One region of the Pseudomonas sp. NyZ480 genome, then DNA from elsewhere that is predicted to be linked to it. Evidence: predicted binding sites of a transcription regulator. Region 1 holds the regulator's gene; each other region holds the start of a gene.

Region 1 (5,460 bases):
GGGAAGCGGCCGAAGACTTTCTTGATCGGCTGCATGCGGGTTTTCATGACCGCGGTCTGCAAGTCGGCGGTGACCACGTCGAGGTTCGACACGGCCTTGGACATGGCTTCGTCGCCGCTATTGAGGCCCAGGCGCACCAAGCGGTTACGCACCAGTACCAGTTCGCCGACCATGTTCATGATCTCGTCCAGACGCGCCGTGTCGACCCGCACGGTGGTCTCCGCTTCGCTGGCCGCATGCTTGTCGGCGGCAGGCGCTGGGCTGCGGGCAGGGGCTGCAGGCTTGGCGGCCGCCGCAGGTGCAGCGACGGGCGCAGCAGCCGGGGCCGGCTTGGCTGCCGGCTGGCTCTCGGCCTTGGCCGCTACCGGCGCTGCGACAGCGGCAGGTGCCTCTGCGGCGACGCTTTCACCCGAGAACTTGCCTTTGCCGTGCAACTGATCGAGCAGCGCTTCGAACTCGTGTTCGCTGATCTCGTCACCGCTGGCAGTTGCCGATGCCGCTGGGGACTGGGCTGCGGGCGCGGCTGCCGAAGGCAAAGCGTCGGCCTGGAACGAGCCTTTGCCGTGCAACTGATCGAGCAGCGACTCGAATTCTTCGTCGGTGATTTCATCGCTCGCCGGTGCGCTGGCCGCCGCTTGCGGCTCGGCGGCGGCGAGCTCGGGCGAGAACTGGCCCTTGCCGTGCAACTGATCGAGCAACGATTCGAATTCGGCATCGGTGATTTCATCGCCACTGCCGGTCAGCGTTTCGCCCTGCAGCTGCTCGGAAGCGGCCTCGGCCTGGGCTTTCACGGCATCGAGCGAGTCGAGCAGTTGTTCGAATTCGGTGTCGGTGATATCGGCTTCGGCGACGGCCTGTTCGGCCACCGGCGCGGCTTCGACCACCGGCGCGGCGACCTCGGCCCCGGCCGGCTCGGCCAAGCGCGAGAGCGCCGCCAGCAGTTCAGACGTGGCTGGCGTGATCTCGCTGCGCTCGCGCACCTGGCCGAACATGCTGTTGACCGTGTCCAGGGCTTCCAGGACCACGTCCATCAGTTCCGCATCGACCCGGCGCTCACCTTTGCGCAGGATGTCGAACACGTTCTCCGCGATATGGCAGCACTCCACCAGCTCATTGAGCTGAAGGAAGCCGGCGCCCCCTTTTACAGTGTGAAAACCGCGAAAGATCGCATTGAGCAGGTCAGCATCGTCAGGCCGGCTTTCCAGCTCGACCAGTTGCTCGGACAGTTGCTCAAGAATTTCGCCGGCTTCTACCAGGAAATCCTGAAGGATTTCTTCATCGGCGCCGAAGCTCATTAAACGTGCTCCCTAAAAACCCAGACTGGACAGCAGATCATCGACATCGTCCTGACCGGACACGACGTCTTCACGCTTATCGGCATGAATCTGCGGACCTTCACCCCGGGTTGGATGTTTTTCTTGATCTTTTTCAGCGCGCAGCTGCTGGTGGTCATGTTCGATACCGGCAAAACGGTCGACCTGACTGGCCATCAGCACGAGCTTGAGCAGATTGCTTTCTACTTCGGTGACCAGTGCGGTTACCCGCTTGATCACCTGGCCGGTCAGGTCCTGATAGTCCTGAGCCAGCAAGATATCGTTGAGGTGGCCGGCGACCTTGCGGTTCCCGTCGGCGCTATGCGTCAGGAAACTGTCGACGCGCTTGACCAGCTCACGAAACTCCGGTGCTGCCACCTCGCGGCGCATGAACCGTTGCCAGTCAACGCTCAGGGCCTGGGCCTCGGCGGACAGCTCGTTGAGTACCGGCGTGCTCTGCTCCACCAGGTCCATGGTGCGGTTGGCCGCACCCTCGGTGAGTTTGACCACGTAGGACAGGCGCTCGGTGGCGTCGGTGATCTGCGAGACCTCCTCGGCCTGCGGCATGCGCGGGTCGATCTGGAAGCTGACGATCGCGCTGTGCAGCTCGCGGGTGAGCTTGCCGACTTCCTGATACAAGCCACGGTCGCGGGTCTGGTTCAGCTGATGGATCAGCTGCACCGCATCGCCGAAACGTCCCCGTTCCAGGCTCTCGACCAACTCCTCGGCATGTTTCTTCAGGGTCGATTCGAACTCGCCCAAAGACGTATGTGATGGTTCCATGGCGCCCCCCTTACGTGCCTCAGCCGTTAACGCGCTCGAAGATTTTCTCGATCTTTTCCTTGAGCACTTGGGCAGTGAAAGGCTTGACCACGTAGCCATTGACGCCGGCCTGGGCCGCTTCGATGATCTGGTCGCGCTTGGCTTCGGCGGTCACCATCAGCACCGGCATCCCCTTGAGGCGATCATGGGCGCGCACTTTGCGCAACAGGTCGATCCCGGACATGCCCGGCATGTTCCAGTCGGTCACCAGGAAATCGTAATGGCCACTTTCGAGCATCGGCAGCGCCGTGGTGCCGTCGTCGGCTTCATCGGTATTGGTGAAACCCAGATCACGCAACAGGTTCTTGATGATCCGCCGCATCGTCGAAAAGTCGTCAACGATGAGGATTTTCATGTCTTTGTTCAATTAGACCTCCAAGCAGTCTCAAACGCGCTCGGCCCCGAGCACGCATTCAATCAATTCGGTACAACGTGAAACGACTGCAACGACCCCAGGCTCAACGTGCCCGCCATTCCCCAAGACGACTGCGCAGGCGCGCCGCGCATTGGCTGTGCAGCTGGCTGACACGCGATTCGCTGACCCCAAGCACCTCACCGATTTCCTTGAGGTTCAGCTCTTCGTCGTAGTACAGCGCCAGCACCAGCCGCTCACGCTCCGGCAAGTTGGCGATCGCATCGGTCAGGGCAGCCTGGAAGCGTTCGTCCTCCAGATCGCGCGACGGCTCGATCTGGCCGCTGGCCCCATCCTCGTGCAACCCTTCGTGCTCGCCGTCCTGCAACAGGTCGTCGAAGCTGAACAGGCGACTGCCCAGGGTATCGTTCAAAATCCCGTAGTAATCATCGAGACTCAATTGAAGTTCGGCAGCAACTTCGTGATCTTTAGCGTCGCGACCTGTTCTGGCTTCAACAGACCGCATCGCGTCACTGACCATGCGCGTGTTTCGGTGCACGGAACGCGGCGCCCAATCGCCCTTGCGCACCTCGTCGAGCATCGCGCCACGGATTCGAATACCCGCATAGGTTTCGAAGCTTGCGCCCTTGCTGGCGTCGTATTTGTTGGCCACTTCCAGGAGGCCGATCATGCCGGCCTGGATCAGGTCCTCCACCTGGACATTGGCTGGCAGACGGGCCAGCAGGTGGTAGGCGATGCGTTTGACCAGTGGCGCATACCGCTCCACCAGTTCGTACTGGGCATCCTTGGACGCCCTGCTGTACATCTTGAAACCGCTCGCGTTCATAGGACCGGCCCTGCGCTGGTGGGCTGCACCAGACGCTCGACGAAGAATTCCAGGTGCCCGCGGGGGTTGGCCGGCAGCGGCCAGCTGTCGACCTTCTGCGCAATGGCCTTGAACGCCAGGGCGCACTTGGACCGCGGGAAGGCTTCATACACGGCGCGCTGTTTCTGAACTGCCTTGCGCACGCATTCGTCATACGGCACGGCGCCGACGTATTGTAGGGCGACGTCAAGGAAGCGATCGGTGACCTTGGTCAACTTGGCGAACAGATTGCGCCCTTCCTGCGGGCTCTGCGCCATGTTGGCCAGCACACGGAAACGGTTCATGCCGTAGTCACGGTTGAGCAGCTTGATCAGCGCGTAGGCGTCGGTGATCGAGGTCGGCTCGTCACACACCACCAGCAGCACTTCCTGGGCGGCGCGCACGAAGCTGACTACCGAGTCACCAATACCCGCAGCAGTGTCGATCACCAGCACGTCGAGGTTGTCGCCGATCTCGCTGAATGCCTGGATAAGCCCTGCATGCTGGGCAGGCGCCAGGTGCACCATGCTCTGCGTGCCTGAGGCCGCTGGCACGATCCGCACACCGCCTGGGCCTTGCAGCAGGACATCGCGCAGCTCGCAACGCCCCTCGATCACATCGGCCAGGGTGCGCTTGGGCGTCAGGCCCAGCAGTACGTCGACATTGGCAAGGCCCAGGTCGGCGTCCAGCAGCATGACCCGCCGACCAAGCTCAGCCAGCGCCAGGGACAGGTTCACTGAAACGTTAGTCTTGCCGACGCCACCTTTGCCACCGGTTACGGCGATCACCTGTACGGGATGCATGCTACCCATGTCTGTTGTTTACCTTGTCTCGCTTGGACCCAAACCCCACGGGAGGCAATTCTGCGGGCCCCTTGGTGTAGGTACTGTGCACACGCTGCATCATCAACCCGCTCGCCGAGGGTTGTGATAGAGATCAGCGAACATGTCGGCCATGGCCTCTTCGCTGGGCTCGTCCTGCAACTGCACACTGACCGCGCGGCTGACCAACTGGTGCGCGCGCGGCAGGTGCAGGTCGTCAGGAATGCGCGGGCCATCGGTAAGGTAGGCCACGGGCAGTTCATGACTGATGGCAAGGCTCAGCACATCACCGAGGCTGGCCGTTTCATCGAGTTTGGTCAGGATACAACCGGCCAGCCCGCAGCGCTTGTAGCTGTGGTAGGCGGCGGTCAGCACCTGCTTCTGGCTGGTGGTTGCCAATACCAGGTAGTTCTTGGCGGCAATGCCACGACCGGCCAGGGTTTCCAGTTGCATGCGCAGGGCCGGGTCGCTGGCTTGCAGGCCGGCGGTGTCGATCAACACCACGCGCTTGCGCAACAGCGGCTCCAGCGCCTGGGCCAGCGACTGGCCTGGATCGACGTAGGTCACCGGTACATTGAGGATACGACCCAAGGTCTTGAGCTGCTCCTGCGCGCCGATACGGAAGCTGTCCATGCTCACCAGCGCCAGGTTCTGCGGGCCGTACTTGAGCACGTAGCGGGCGGCCAGCTTGGCCAGGGTGGTGGTCTTGCCCATGCCGGCCGGGCCGACCATGGCGATGACACCGCCCTCCTCGATCGGCTCGACCTCGGGCACTTCGATCATCCGTGCCAAGTGCGCCAGCAGCATGCGCCAAGCCTGGCGCGGCTCTTCGATTTCGCCCGTCAGATCCAGCAGCTCGCGAGCGATCGGACCGGACAGGCCAATACGCTGCAGTCGACGCCAGAGGTTGGCCTGCTGCGGCTTGCTGCCCTGCAACTGGCTCCAGGCCAGCGAGCCAAGCTGCACTTCCAGCAGCTCGCGCAGCCCCGACAGCTCCGAGCGCATGGCATCGAACAAACGCGGGTCGACCGGCGCCGGCGCAGGTGCCGCGGCAGGGGCCGGCATGTCGACGTGAGGCTCGATCAAAGGCTCCGAGGCAGTCAACGACTGCCCGGCGAACAATTGGCGATTGCCTTCGGCTGTGTCATCACGGTTGTCCAGCTCAGCCTGGACGTTGGCAATGCGCGACTGGGTCTTGCGCAGCTCTTGCTCAAGCTCGGCATTGGGCACACGCGGAGCCAGGGCCGACAGTTTGTAGTCCAGCGCAGCCGTCAGTTCGACACCACC
Region 2 (5,460 bases), 2.1 Mb from region 1:
ACTCCTTGCGTGCGGTTACCCCTGGGCAGATCGACCAGGTGCTGGCAGCGACCAATCAGCAGTGCCCGGTTCACATCCACATCGCCGAACAGCAGAAAGAAGTGGATGACTGCCTGGCCTGGAGCGGCCTGCGCCCACTGCAGTGGCTGTACGAGCACGTAAGCGTCGACCAGCGCTGGTGCCTGGTACATGCCACCCACGCCATTGCCGATGAAGTGACGGCCATGGCCCGCAGCGGTGCCGTCGCAGGCCTGTGCCTGACCACCGAAGCCAACCTGGGTGATGGCATCTTCCCGGCGGTGGATTACCTGGCTGAAGGTGGACGACTGGGCATCGGCTCGGACAGCCATGTCTCGCTGAGCGTAGTGGAAGAACTGCGCTGGCTGGAATACGGACAGCGCCTGCGGGACCAGCGGCGCAACCGCCTGCATGGTGAACGCCAGCCGATGGTGGGACGTACGCTGTATGACGCAGCGCTAAGCGGCGGGGCCCAGGCGCTGGGCCAGACCATCGGCACCCTGGAACGGGGCAAACGGGCCGACTGGCTCGTGCTCGACGGGCAGGACCCGTACATCGCCACTGCCGATGGCGACGCCATTCTGAACCGCTGGCTGTTTGCCGGTGGAGATCGTCAGGTACGGGATGTAATGGTCAATGGTCAGTGGGTAGTGCGTCAGGGGCGACATGCCCAGGAAGAGGAAAGCGCACGGGCGTTCGCACAGGTGTTGCGGCAGCTGTTGGGATGACGTGTCGAGAAATGGCCCTTTCGCCGGCAAGCCGGCTCCTACGAGGAGCTGGATGCCGGCGAGGAGGCTGGCATCAATGCATCTGCACGATCTGCTTGTCGGCCGTGCGCCAGATCAAGCGACTGGTGTCGTAACCCTGCTGCCGGGCTTCGGACAACAGGTTCTCGCGCTCCCAGGCCGGCAAGGTCGGCGTGCGCGAAAGAATCCACAGGTACTTGCGGTCCGGGCTGCCGACGATTGCCGTGCGGTAACGGTCATCCACGTACAGGATCCAGTACTCGCCCTTGGTCAGACCCGGTACCAGGCGGGTGAACCAGTTATCGAATTCCACCCATAACTTGTCGGTATGGCCTGGCTCCTGAATGTTGGCATGCCCCTCGGCGCGCAACCACTCGTCGCCCATCGTCCGGCACCGGTTGAGCACGCCATACGAGCCATCCTGCTTGAGGTTGTAATGGGCCTCTGACTGGGCACATTCGCTCTGGTAAGGCATTGGCAGTCGGGCCAGCTCGTACCACTTGCCTTGGTAACGCTTGAGGTCGACGTTGCCTGCGGTCTTTGGTGCCAGCGGGTCGTTGGCCGACGTGGCGCACCCCCCCAGCAGCATCACCAGGCACAGACCCAGCAGCAGGTGCAGACGCTTCATTTGAGACCCTGCCCTGAGTACATCAGAACCCTGTCAGCTGCGTACTGCACGCTGATGAAGCTCTTTTCGTCCCCCCAGGTGCAGCTGCTCATGCCCAGTGCGCCAGAGCACTCGGTGGGCGTGCCGAGCAGTTGCTCGACCTCGGCCTTGTTCATACCGGCCTTGAGCTTGGAATAGTTTTCCTGATTGATCTTGCTGCACGCAGTCAGGACGACGCACAAGGACAACAGGGCGAGGGAACGCAACGACATGAAGGGACACTCCTGGACAAGTAGGTGCAGGCGAGTGGCCTGCAGTGTCCTTCGACGGGAAAAACCCTCCCTGGTTCCCTGGATGCCACCCTTTACACATGCACCGTCGGTCGGCTGGCGCTGCGCAAACGATTAAGGTTTCCTTGCGCCAGGTCGACACAGCGAGCGGCGCTGTGGCGGATTGCCACACCCTCTCCCTCCGACTTGCCTTGCGCAGACCGTATTCATGACCAAGAACCTGAAGTTCAGCCACAAGATTCTGCTGGCCGCCGCCCTCGTGGTAGCGGTCGCCTTCACCTGTTTCGTCCTGTTCAACGACTACCGACAACGTCAGTCGCTGCGCAGCGATACGCAAGCTACCCTGAGGGACCTGGGCAATCTGACGGCGGGCAACATCCACAACTGGCTCGACAGCCGCATCCAACTGCTCGACTCGCTGGCCCAGCAAGTCGCGCTGGACGGCCCTGGCAAGGCCAGCCTCGACCGCAGCCTGTCGCTGCCGGTGTATGGCAGCAACTTCCAACTCACCTACTTCGGCGGCCAGGATGGCAGCATGCAGTCGGTACCGGTCGGCAACCGCGCCGCCGACTACGACCCTCGTGCAAGAGGCTGGTACAAGGCCGCCAGCGCCGCCAACCGGACCATCGTCACCGAACCCTACATCTCGGCATCCGCCGGTAAGCTGGTGATCACCCTGGCCACGCCGGTGCAACAGGCTGGCAAGCTGATTGGCGTCAGCGGCGTAGACACCGACCTGCAGACCATCAGCAACCTGATCAACACCCTGGACTTCGATGGCCGCGGGCATGCATTTATCGTCAACGGCGAAGGCAAGATCCTGATCCACCCCAAGGCCGAACTTGCGCTCAAGACCTTGGCCGACGTCTATCCAGGCACTCCGCCGCGCACCACCAACGGCCTGCAGGAGGTCGAGCTGGACGGGCGCAAGCAGTTCATCAGCTTCACCCATGTCGACGGCGTACCCTCTGCTGATTGGTACGTGGCACTGGTCCTCGACCAAGACGCGGCCTTCGCCATGCTGGGCGAGCTACGCACCTCGGCCATCGTCGCGACCCTGATTGCGGTGGTGGTGATCATTGGCCTGCTGAGCCTGCTGATACGCGTGCTGATGGAGCCACTGCACTTGATGGGACGCGCGATGCATGACATCGCCGAAGGTGAAGGTGACCTGACCCGCCGCCTGACCATTCATGCTCAGGACGAATTCGGCAGCCTCGGCAAATCGTTCAACCGCTTCGTCGAGCGAATCCACGAGTCCATCCGCGAAGTCGCCTCGGCCACTGGCCAGGTCAATGCGGTAGCGGCACAGGTGGTGTCGGCCTCCAATGCCTCGATCGACAATGCCGACCAGCAGTCCAGCCGCACCAGCAGCGTGGCCGCGGCCATCAACCAGCTGGGTGCCGCGGCCCAGGAAATCGCCCAGAACGCGGCGCTGGCCTCGCAGCATTCCAGCGAAGCACGAGGCCTGGCCGAGGATGGTCACCAGGTGGTTGGTCGCACGATAGAGGTGATGAACCAGCTGTCGGCGCGCATCAGCGACTCCTGCGGCAACATCGAAACGCTGAACGCACACACCGCGAACATCGGCCAGATTCTCGATGTGATCAGCGGTATTTCCCAGCAGACCAACCTGCTGGCGCTCAACGCCGCGATCGAAGCTGCTCGCGCGGGCGAGGCCGGACGTGGTTTTGCCGTGGTGGCCGATGAGGTACGCAACCTGGCCCATCGCACCCAGGAATCGGCACAGCAGGTACAGCGCCTGATCGAAGAGCTGCAGGCCGGCGCGCAGGTGGCGGTCAGCACCATGAACCAGAGCCGACAGCACAGCGACCACAGCGTTGGCATCGCCAATCAGGCGGGTGAACGGTTGAGCAGCGTGACCCAGCGCATTGGGGAAATCGATGGCATGAACCAGTCGGTCGCGACCGCTACCGAAGAACAGACTGCCGTGGTGGAGTCGATCAACGTCGACATTACCGAGATCAATGCATTGAATCAGGAAGGCGTGCAAAACCTGCAGAGCACCTTGCGTGCCTGCACCGACCTCGAACACCAGGTGGAGCGGTTGAAACAGCTGGTGGGGAGTTTCCGGATCTGAGATGGCGGGCCGCATCGCCGGCAAACCGGCTCCTACGCGTCTTGTGGGAGCCGGCGCACGGCGCTAGAACCTGGACCCAGGCTCCAGCAGAAAGTCCATCTCTTCACTGGTGCTCGGCCGCCCCAGCACCAGGTTGCGATGCGGGAAACGCCCGAACCGGGCAATTACCCGCTGGTGCTTTTCGGCATAGTCGAGGAACCCTTCGAACAACCGGCGGTTCGCCTCCGGCTGTTCATCGAGCAGGATCTGGTAACGCTCGACGCACAGGTTCTGCCAGTCCAGCACCTCGGCATGCTCCAGCACCAGCAGCACGAACACCCGCTGAATAGGCAGCAGCTGGTAATCCCAGTCCTTCTGCAGCCCCTGCATGGCAACCACCTGGGCACGCCGGTCGCCGTCGAAGGCGCGCGGCGTGTCGCGGTAGATCATGCGCGGCAGTTGGTCCAGCAGGATCAGCAGGGCCAGCCAGCCTTGCGGGCTTTGCTGCCATTCATCGAGGCCGCCGGCCAAGGCCTGCTCGACGAGCTCGCCGAACAGCGCCTGAGCCTCGCCGTCGTGGTGTTTGCCGAACCACAACGTGCTCTTCTCGTCAGCCACGGCCTGGGGACTGGTGCCCCAACCGAACCACCACTCCAGCAACGGCTGCCAAGGTGCGAGCATGTCTTACTCCTTGTGGTAAGCGGTAACGCGCTCGACCTCTTCCTTCGAGCCCAGGATGACCGACACGCGCTGGTGCAGGCTTTCTGGCTGGATATCGAGGATGCGATCGTAACCGTTGGTGGAAGCGCCACCCGCCTGCTCGATGATGAAGGACATCGGGTTGGCTTCGTACATCAGGCGCAGCTTGCCCGGCTTGCTCGGCTCGCGCGCGTCGCGCGGGTACATGAACAGGCCACCACGGGTCAGGATGCGGTGTACGTCGGCCACCATCGAGGCGATCCAGCGCATGTTGTAGTTCTTGTTCAGCGGGCCGGTCTCGCCAGCCAGCAGTTCGCCCACGTAGCGCTGAACCGGGGCTTCCCAGTGACGCTGGTTGGACATGTTGATGGCGAACTCGGCGGTGCTTTCCGGTACGCGAATGTTTTCGTGGGTCAGGACGAAGCTGCCCAGCTCGCGGTCCAGGGTGAAGCCCTTGACGCCATTGCCCAGGGTCAGGATCAGCATGGTCTGCGGGCCATAGATGGCATAACCGGCGGCGACCTGCTGGGTACCTGGCTGCAGGAAGGCTTTTTCGTTCAGGGTTTCGTTCTGGCTCAGGTACTCGTTCGGGCAGCGCAGTACCGAGAAGATGGTGCCGACCGAGACGTTGACGTCGATGTTGGACGAGCCATCCAGCGGGTCGAAGACCAGCAGGTAAGCACCCTTGGGGTATTTGCCCGGGATCTGGTAGGCGTTGTCCATTTCCTCGGAGGCCATGCCGGCCAGGTGACCGCCCCACTCGTTGGCTTCGAGCAGGATCTCGTTGGAGATGACGTCCAGTTTCTTCTGTACTTCGCCCTGCACGTTTTCAGTGCCCATGCTACCCAGCACGCCACCCAGGGCGCCCTTGGACACGTTGTGGCTGATTTCCTTGCACGCACGCGCCACCACTTCGATCAGGAAGCGCAGATCGGCAGGGGTATTGTTGCTGCGGGTCTGCTCAATCAGATAGCGACTCAGGGTAACGCGGGACATGTATGGCTCCGAAAGGATAGGGGG
Region 3 (5,460 bases), 1.5 Mb from region 1:
GATGCGCGCCAGTGCCTCGGCCACTTTGTCGTTGCGCTCCAGGCCCTCCTGCATCAACTGGTTGCCCTGCTCCAGGGTGCTGATCGCATGCCCGGTCTGTTGCTGGATACTGGCGATCATGCCGGAAATTTCGTCCGTCGCCTGGCGCGTGCGGGCAGCCAGTCCTCGCACCTCATCAGCCACGACGGCGAAGCCTCGTCCCTGCTCGCCGGCCCGGGCCGCTTCAATGGCGGCGTTGAGCGCCAGCAAGTTGGTCTGCTCGGCAATCGCGGTGATCACCCCAACGATCCCACCGATTTCCTGGGAGCGAGCGCCCAGGGTGTCCATCACCGTAGCCGTGCCACCCAGCGCCTCGGCGATCTGGCGTAGCGAGCTCGATGCCTGATCCATGGCGTTACGGCCGATGCGGGTCTGCTGGGCATTATCGCGGGCCATGCGCTCGGTGCCCGCCATGTTGTCGGCGATGTTCATCGAGGTGGCGCTGAACTCCTCCACCGCGCCTGCCATGCTGGTGATCTCGCCGGACTGTTGGTCCATGCCTTCGCAAGCCCCGGCCGACAACCCGGCCAACGAGCGTGCCCGCCCGCTGACTTGCTCGGATGCATTGCGAATGTGCTCGACCATGGTCGACAGGGCCTCGCCCATCTTGTTGAAACTGCGTGCCAGCTGGCCGATTTCGTCATGGCTGGTGACATTCAGACGTGCATTGAGGTCGCCTGCTCCGAGGGCTTCGGCCTGCAGCACCAGGTCATCGAGGGGCCGAAGCTTGCGCCGCAACAACCACAGGGTCGCCGCCACCGCCAGCAGCATGGCCAGCAGGCTGCCGATGGCCAGGCGCCAGCCGACGCTCCAGGTCACCTCACGAATCTCCGCTTCCGGCATGCTCGCCACCACCGTCCATGGGCCTTCGGCGAAGGGCGCGGTGACGCTGAACAGTGGCTGCTCGGCATTGGCCGGCGGAACCAGCCATTGACCTCGTTCATCACGCAGGGCCAGCGAGCCGGTTTCACCAATGCGGAACCGCTTGAGGTTGGCGAACTGGGCATTCTGCGCGTCGGTGTAGTCGAAGCCGACGAACAACACAGCTATCACCCGCCCACTGCCATCGCTGACCGGCACGTAGCGAGTCATGTAGTTGCGCTCGAACAGCACGGCACGCCCGACATAGGTCTGGCCCGCCATCAGCTTTGCATAAGCCGGGTGCTGACGGTCGAGCTGGGTACCGATGGCGCGGCTACCATCCTGCTTGGTCAGCGAGGTGCTGATGCGCACGAAGTCGTCACCGCTGCGCACGAACAGCGTCGCGACACCCGCGGTCATCTGCTGGAATTCGTCCACCTGCTGGAAGTCGTTGTTCAGCAGCCGCTCGCCCAAGTACAACGCAGGCGTAGCCTGGCCTGCGACATTGACGGTTTCACCGGCATGCACTGTCAGGCCCGAGGCGAAACGCCGCTCGAACAAGCCGCTCAGGCGCTGGGTGTTGTCCTTGAGCGAGCTGTGGAAGGTTTCGAGCTGGTCGGCCAACAGCCGGGCCTCGCTGGCCAGGTGCTGCTGGCGGGTGGCGAGGTTGGCCTGGTCCAACGAGCGCAGGGCGAACAAGGTACTGCCGGTGATCACCAACGCCAGCACGATGGCGAGGGCGATTCCGAGCTGCGAGGCGATGCGTGCACGCGGTTGCGACATGGGGAAGCTCCTGACAAGTGGCCGGGATCATCCTGATCACCCAGGCCACCTGCGGGTTATCGACGAAAATCGCATCCTCTTCCGGGACGCTGGTGCCAGAGAATCGGCGTCGCAAGCCAATACTTGAGTGTCGGGCCGGGATATTCGCAAACGTTTTCGTTGTTGCAGCAAGCCCAGGATCCCACCCAGCCCTGAAGAAGGCGGCTTGCCGGCTAGAGGGGAGGCAGCATCTGCACATCCGGCAAACTCACCGCAGCCGCCTCCTCCTGCAGAAACACGCTCAGCCGTCGCAACCGCTCGCCACCCGGTCGGGTGCGCGGCCACACCAGATAGTAGTCCATGCCACTGGGCACCGCCGTGGGCCACGGCAGGCTCAGGCGTCCTTGCGCAACGTCCTCCGCCACCATCAGCAGGTCACCCATGGAAATCCCATAACCCCTGGCAGCCGCAATCATGCCCAGCTCCAGCGTGTCGAATACCTGGCCGCCCTTGAGCGAAACCTTTTCGGCAAGCCCCATGCGCTCTAGCCAAGCCCGCCAGTCACGCTTGTCCGGCGTTGGGTGCAGCAACTCGATACCCGCCAACCGGCGCTCGTCCCAGGGGCCATCCTTGAGCAAATCCGGCGCCCCCACCGGGATCAGTAACTCGCTGAATAACCGGCGCACTTCCCAGTCTGGTGGGAACACACCGTCACTGAGCAACACTGCACAGTCGAACGGCTCCTGATTGAAGTCCACATGGTCGACGTCCATCCAGGCGCTGGTCAGCTGCACCTCGTTACCCGGCTGCAAATGGCGAAAGCGGCTCAGGCGTGCCAGCAACCAGCGCATGGTCAAGGTCGAGGGCGCCTTCATGCGCAGGATGTCATCTTCACCGCGCAGGGTATCGCAAGCCCGCTCCAGCGCGGCGAAGCCCTCGCGCACACCCGGCAGCAGCACCCGCGCGGCCTCGGTCAATTGCAGGCTGCGCCCGCTGCGTACGAATAGGCGACAGGCGAAATGATCCTCCAAGGTGCGAATGTGTCGACTGACCGCACTCTGGGTAATCGAGAGCTCTTCGCCAGCGCGGGTGAAAGAGCTCAGCCGAGCGGCGGCTTCGAATGCGCGCAGTGCATAGAGCGCAGGCAACTGACGGGACATGGGGCACCTGAAAGAGGGCGTGGAAAGGAATGCAGATAATCATATATGCATGAGTTCAACTCATGCCAAGCATCGCTATTATCCTTTTGTGGAAAGTTGACCAAAGCCTCAGAATCGTCGCCTCGCCTACAGGATAAGCATCAAGGACCTCAACCATGCATGTCGCGCCCGCTACTGAACTCAAGGCTTTGCTGCGCCTGGCGGGGCCGCTGATCGCCTCGCAGTTGGCGCACATGCTGATGGTGTTGACCGACACCTTGATGATGGCCCGTATCAGCCCACAGGCCCTGGCAGGTGGCGGCCTGGGTGCGGCGAGCTATTCGTTCGTGTCGATTTTCTGCCTGGGTGTGATCGCTGCAGTCGGCACTCTGGTGGCGATTCGCAAAGGGGCGAATGACATCGAGGGCGCTACCCGCCTGGCACAGAACGGCCTGTGGTTGGCCTGGGGTCTGGCGCTGGTCGCGGCCCTGGTGCTGTGGAACCTCGAGCCTGTGTTACTGCTGTTCGGCCAGAAGCCCGAGAACGTGGCCTCGGCGGCCGAATTCCTTACCCTGCTGCCCTTGGCCCTGCCTGGCTACCTGACGTTCATGGCCTTGCGCGGATTCACCAGCGCATTGGGTCGCTCGACGCCAGTGATGGTCATCAGCCTGGTGGGCACGGTGCTCAACTATCTGTTCAACGTCGCGCTGATCGAAGGCATGTTCGGCCTGCCCAAGCTTGGCCTGATGGGCATCGGCCTGGTCACCGCCGTGGTGTCGATGGGCATGGCCATTGCCCTGGCGCTGTACATCCACTGGCACCCGGCCTATACACCCTACCCGCTACGCCGGGGCCTGTCGCGCCCTTCCCTGCCTGCCCTGCGGGAACTGTGGCGGCTAGGTCTGCCGATTGGCGGTACCTACATGGTGGAGGTGGGGCTGTTCGCCTTCGCCGCGCTGTGCATGGGTGTGCTCGGTAGCACGGAACTGGCGGCGCACCAGATCGCCCTGCAAATCGTGTCCACCGCATTCATGGTACCAACCGGGCTGTCGTACGCGGTGACCATGCGAGTGGGGCTTTACTACGGCGCCGACAACCTGTTGGCGGCACGCAGCGCTGGGCGTGTGGGAATCGGCTTCGGCGCGATGATCATGTTCGCCTTTGCCGCGCTGTTCTGGCTGCGTCCGGAGATGCTGGTAGGCCTGTTCATCGACGGCGATGACCCAGCCTTCGCGGCGATCTACCAGCTGGCGGTAAGCCTGCTGATGGTCGCGGCCTGGTTCGAGCTGTTCGATGGCGTGCAGACCATCGCCATGGGCTCGATACGTGGGCTGAAGGATGCCAAGACCACCTTCCTGATCGGGCTGTGCTGCTACTGGCTGGTAGGCGCACCGGCAGCGTGGCTGCTCACCTTCACCCTGGGCGGCGGTGCGGTCGGCGTGTGGTGGGGGCTGGCCTTGGGGCTGGCGTGCGCTTCGGTGGCACTGACGATCGGCTTCGAGTGGCGGATGAAGCGGTTGCTGAAGTCCAGGGCACCTACGCTGGCTGGGCAGCTCGTGCATGGACCGCGATGAGCCCTGCGGGACCGGCGGTGCGCCTCAGGCCGACCGCCGCCCCGGAACCTGCAACAGGTAATCGATCAACGCCTCGACCGGCAACGGCTTGCTGACCAGGAACCCCTGTACCTGGTCGCAACCGAACTCGCGCAGTAACTGCATCTGCTCTTCGCTCTCCACCCCCTCGGCGACCACTTCGAGGTTGAGGTTGTGCGCCAGGTTGATCATGGCGTGCACCAACTTGCGGTTCTCTTCGCGCATCTCCATTTCAGCGACGAAGCTGCGGTCGACCTTGAGTAACGTGATCGGCAAGCTGTTGAGGTGGACGAACGAAGAGAAGCCGGTACCGAAGTCATCCAGCGAAAACCGCACGCCAAGGCGCGCCAGGGCATCCATGGTCTGGCGGACCAGTTCGTTGCGACGCATGACGGCGGTCTCGGTAAGCTCGAACTCCAGCCAGCGGGCATCGACACCGTGCTCGATGATCAAGCGGCTCAGGGTAGCCAGCAACTGGCTGTCCTGGAACTGACGGAAGCTCAGGTTCACCGCCATGTGCAAGGGGGCCAGGCCCTCTTCACGCAAGGCTTGCATGTCACGCAGGGCGCGGGAAATCACCCAGTATCCCAACGGCACGATCAGCCCGCTCTGCTCTGCCAGCGGCACGAACTCACTGGGCGGCAGCAGGCCACGTTCGGCATGGCGCCAACGGACCAGGGCCTCCAGGCCAACGATACGACCGTCTTCCAGGTTCAATCGTGGCTGGTAATGCAGCTCCAACTCATCGCGGCGCAGCGCACGGCGCAACTCGCTTTCCAGGTCGGCCAGGCTGCGTGCGTTGCGGTTGATGCGCTCATTGAATACATGGAAGGTGCAGCCCTGGCTGCCCTTGGCCTGGCGCATGGCGATGTGGGCATGCCACATCAATGGGTCTGGCCCAGCCTGAGCGCGGGCATGGGCCAGGCCCAGGCTGCAGCCCAGCAGCAGGCTCTCGCCGTCTATCCAGAAGGGTTCGGCCAGCGCTTCGACGATCCGTTCGGCCATCCATTCGGCGCGGTTGGCATCGCGTCGGGTGTCGATCAGCAGGGCGAATTCGTCACTGCCCA

Evidence for each region. The regulator FliA, encoded in region 1, starts transcription of late flagellar genes. The targets are predictions, from matches to a motif close to CTAAAGTTTNNNNNNNNNNNGCCGNTAA.
Region 2: the regulator FliA is predicted to act here: its motif matches at 1,776-1,803, upstream of P3R38_RS01860 (methyl-accepting chemotaxis protein).
Region 3: the regulator FliA is predicted to act here: its motif matches at 1,784-1,811, upstream of P3R38_RS24335 (methyl-accepting chemotaxis protein).

What each region holds. Positions count from the first base shown of each region.
Region 1 covers NZ_CP120626.1:3,789,657-3,795,116, forward strand. Annotated here, with positions in the region: gene P3R38_RS17345 (chemotaxis protein CheA) at 1-1,295, opposite strand, end outside; gene P3R38_RS17350 (protein phosphatase CheZ) at 1,308-2,096, opposite strand; gene P3R38_RS17355 (chemotaxis response regulator CheY) at 2,116-2,490, opposite strand; gene fliA (RNA polymerase sigma factor FliA) at 2,594-3,334, opposite strand; gene fleN (flagellar synthesis regulator FleN) at 3,331-4,164, opposite strand; gene flhF (flagellar biosynthesis protein FlhF) at 4,258-5,460, opposite strand, start outside.
Region 2 covers NZ_CP120626.1:415,282-420,741, reverse strand. Annotated here, with positions in the region: gene P3R38_RS01875 (formimidoylglutamate deiminase) at 1-746, shown strand, start outside; gene P3R38_RS01870 (lipocalin family protein) at 820-1,392, opposite strand; gene bamE (outer membrane protein assembly factor BamE) at 1,389-1,643, opposite strand; gene P3R38_RS01860 (methyl-accepting chemotaxis protein) at 1,870-3,762, shown strand; gene P3R38_RS01855 (DUF924 family protein) at 3,826-4,422, opposite strand; gene P3R38_RS01850 (class 1 fructose-bisphosphatase) at 4,426-5,436, opposite strand.
Region 3 covers NZ_CP120626.1:5,290,278-5,295,737, forward strand. Annotated here, with positions in the region: gene P3R38_RS24335 (methyl-accepting chemotaxis protein) at 1-1,683, opposite strand, end outside; gene P3R38_RS24340 (LysR substrate-binding domain-containing protein) at 1,896-2,822, opposite strand; gene P3R38_RS24345 (NorM family multidrug efflux MATE transporter) at 2,978-4,375, shown strand; gene P3R38_RS24350 (bifunctional diguanylate cyclase/phosphodiesterase) at 4,400-5,460, opposite strand, start outside.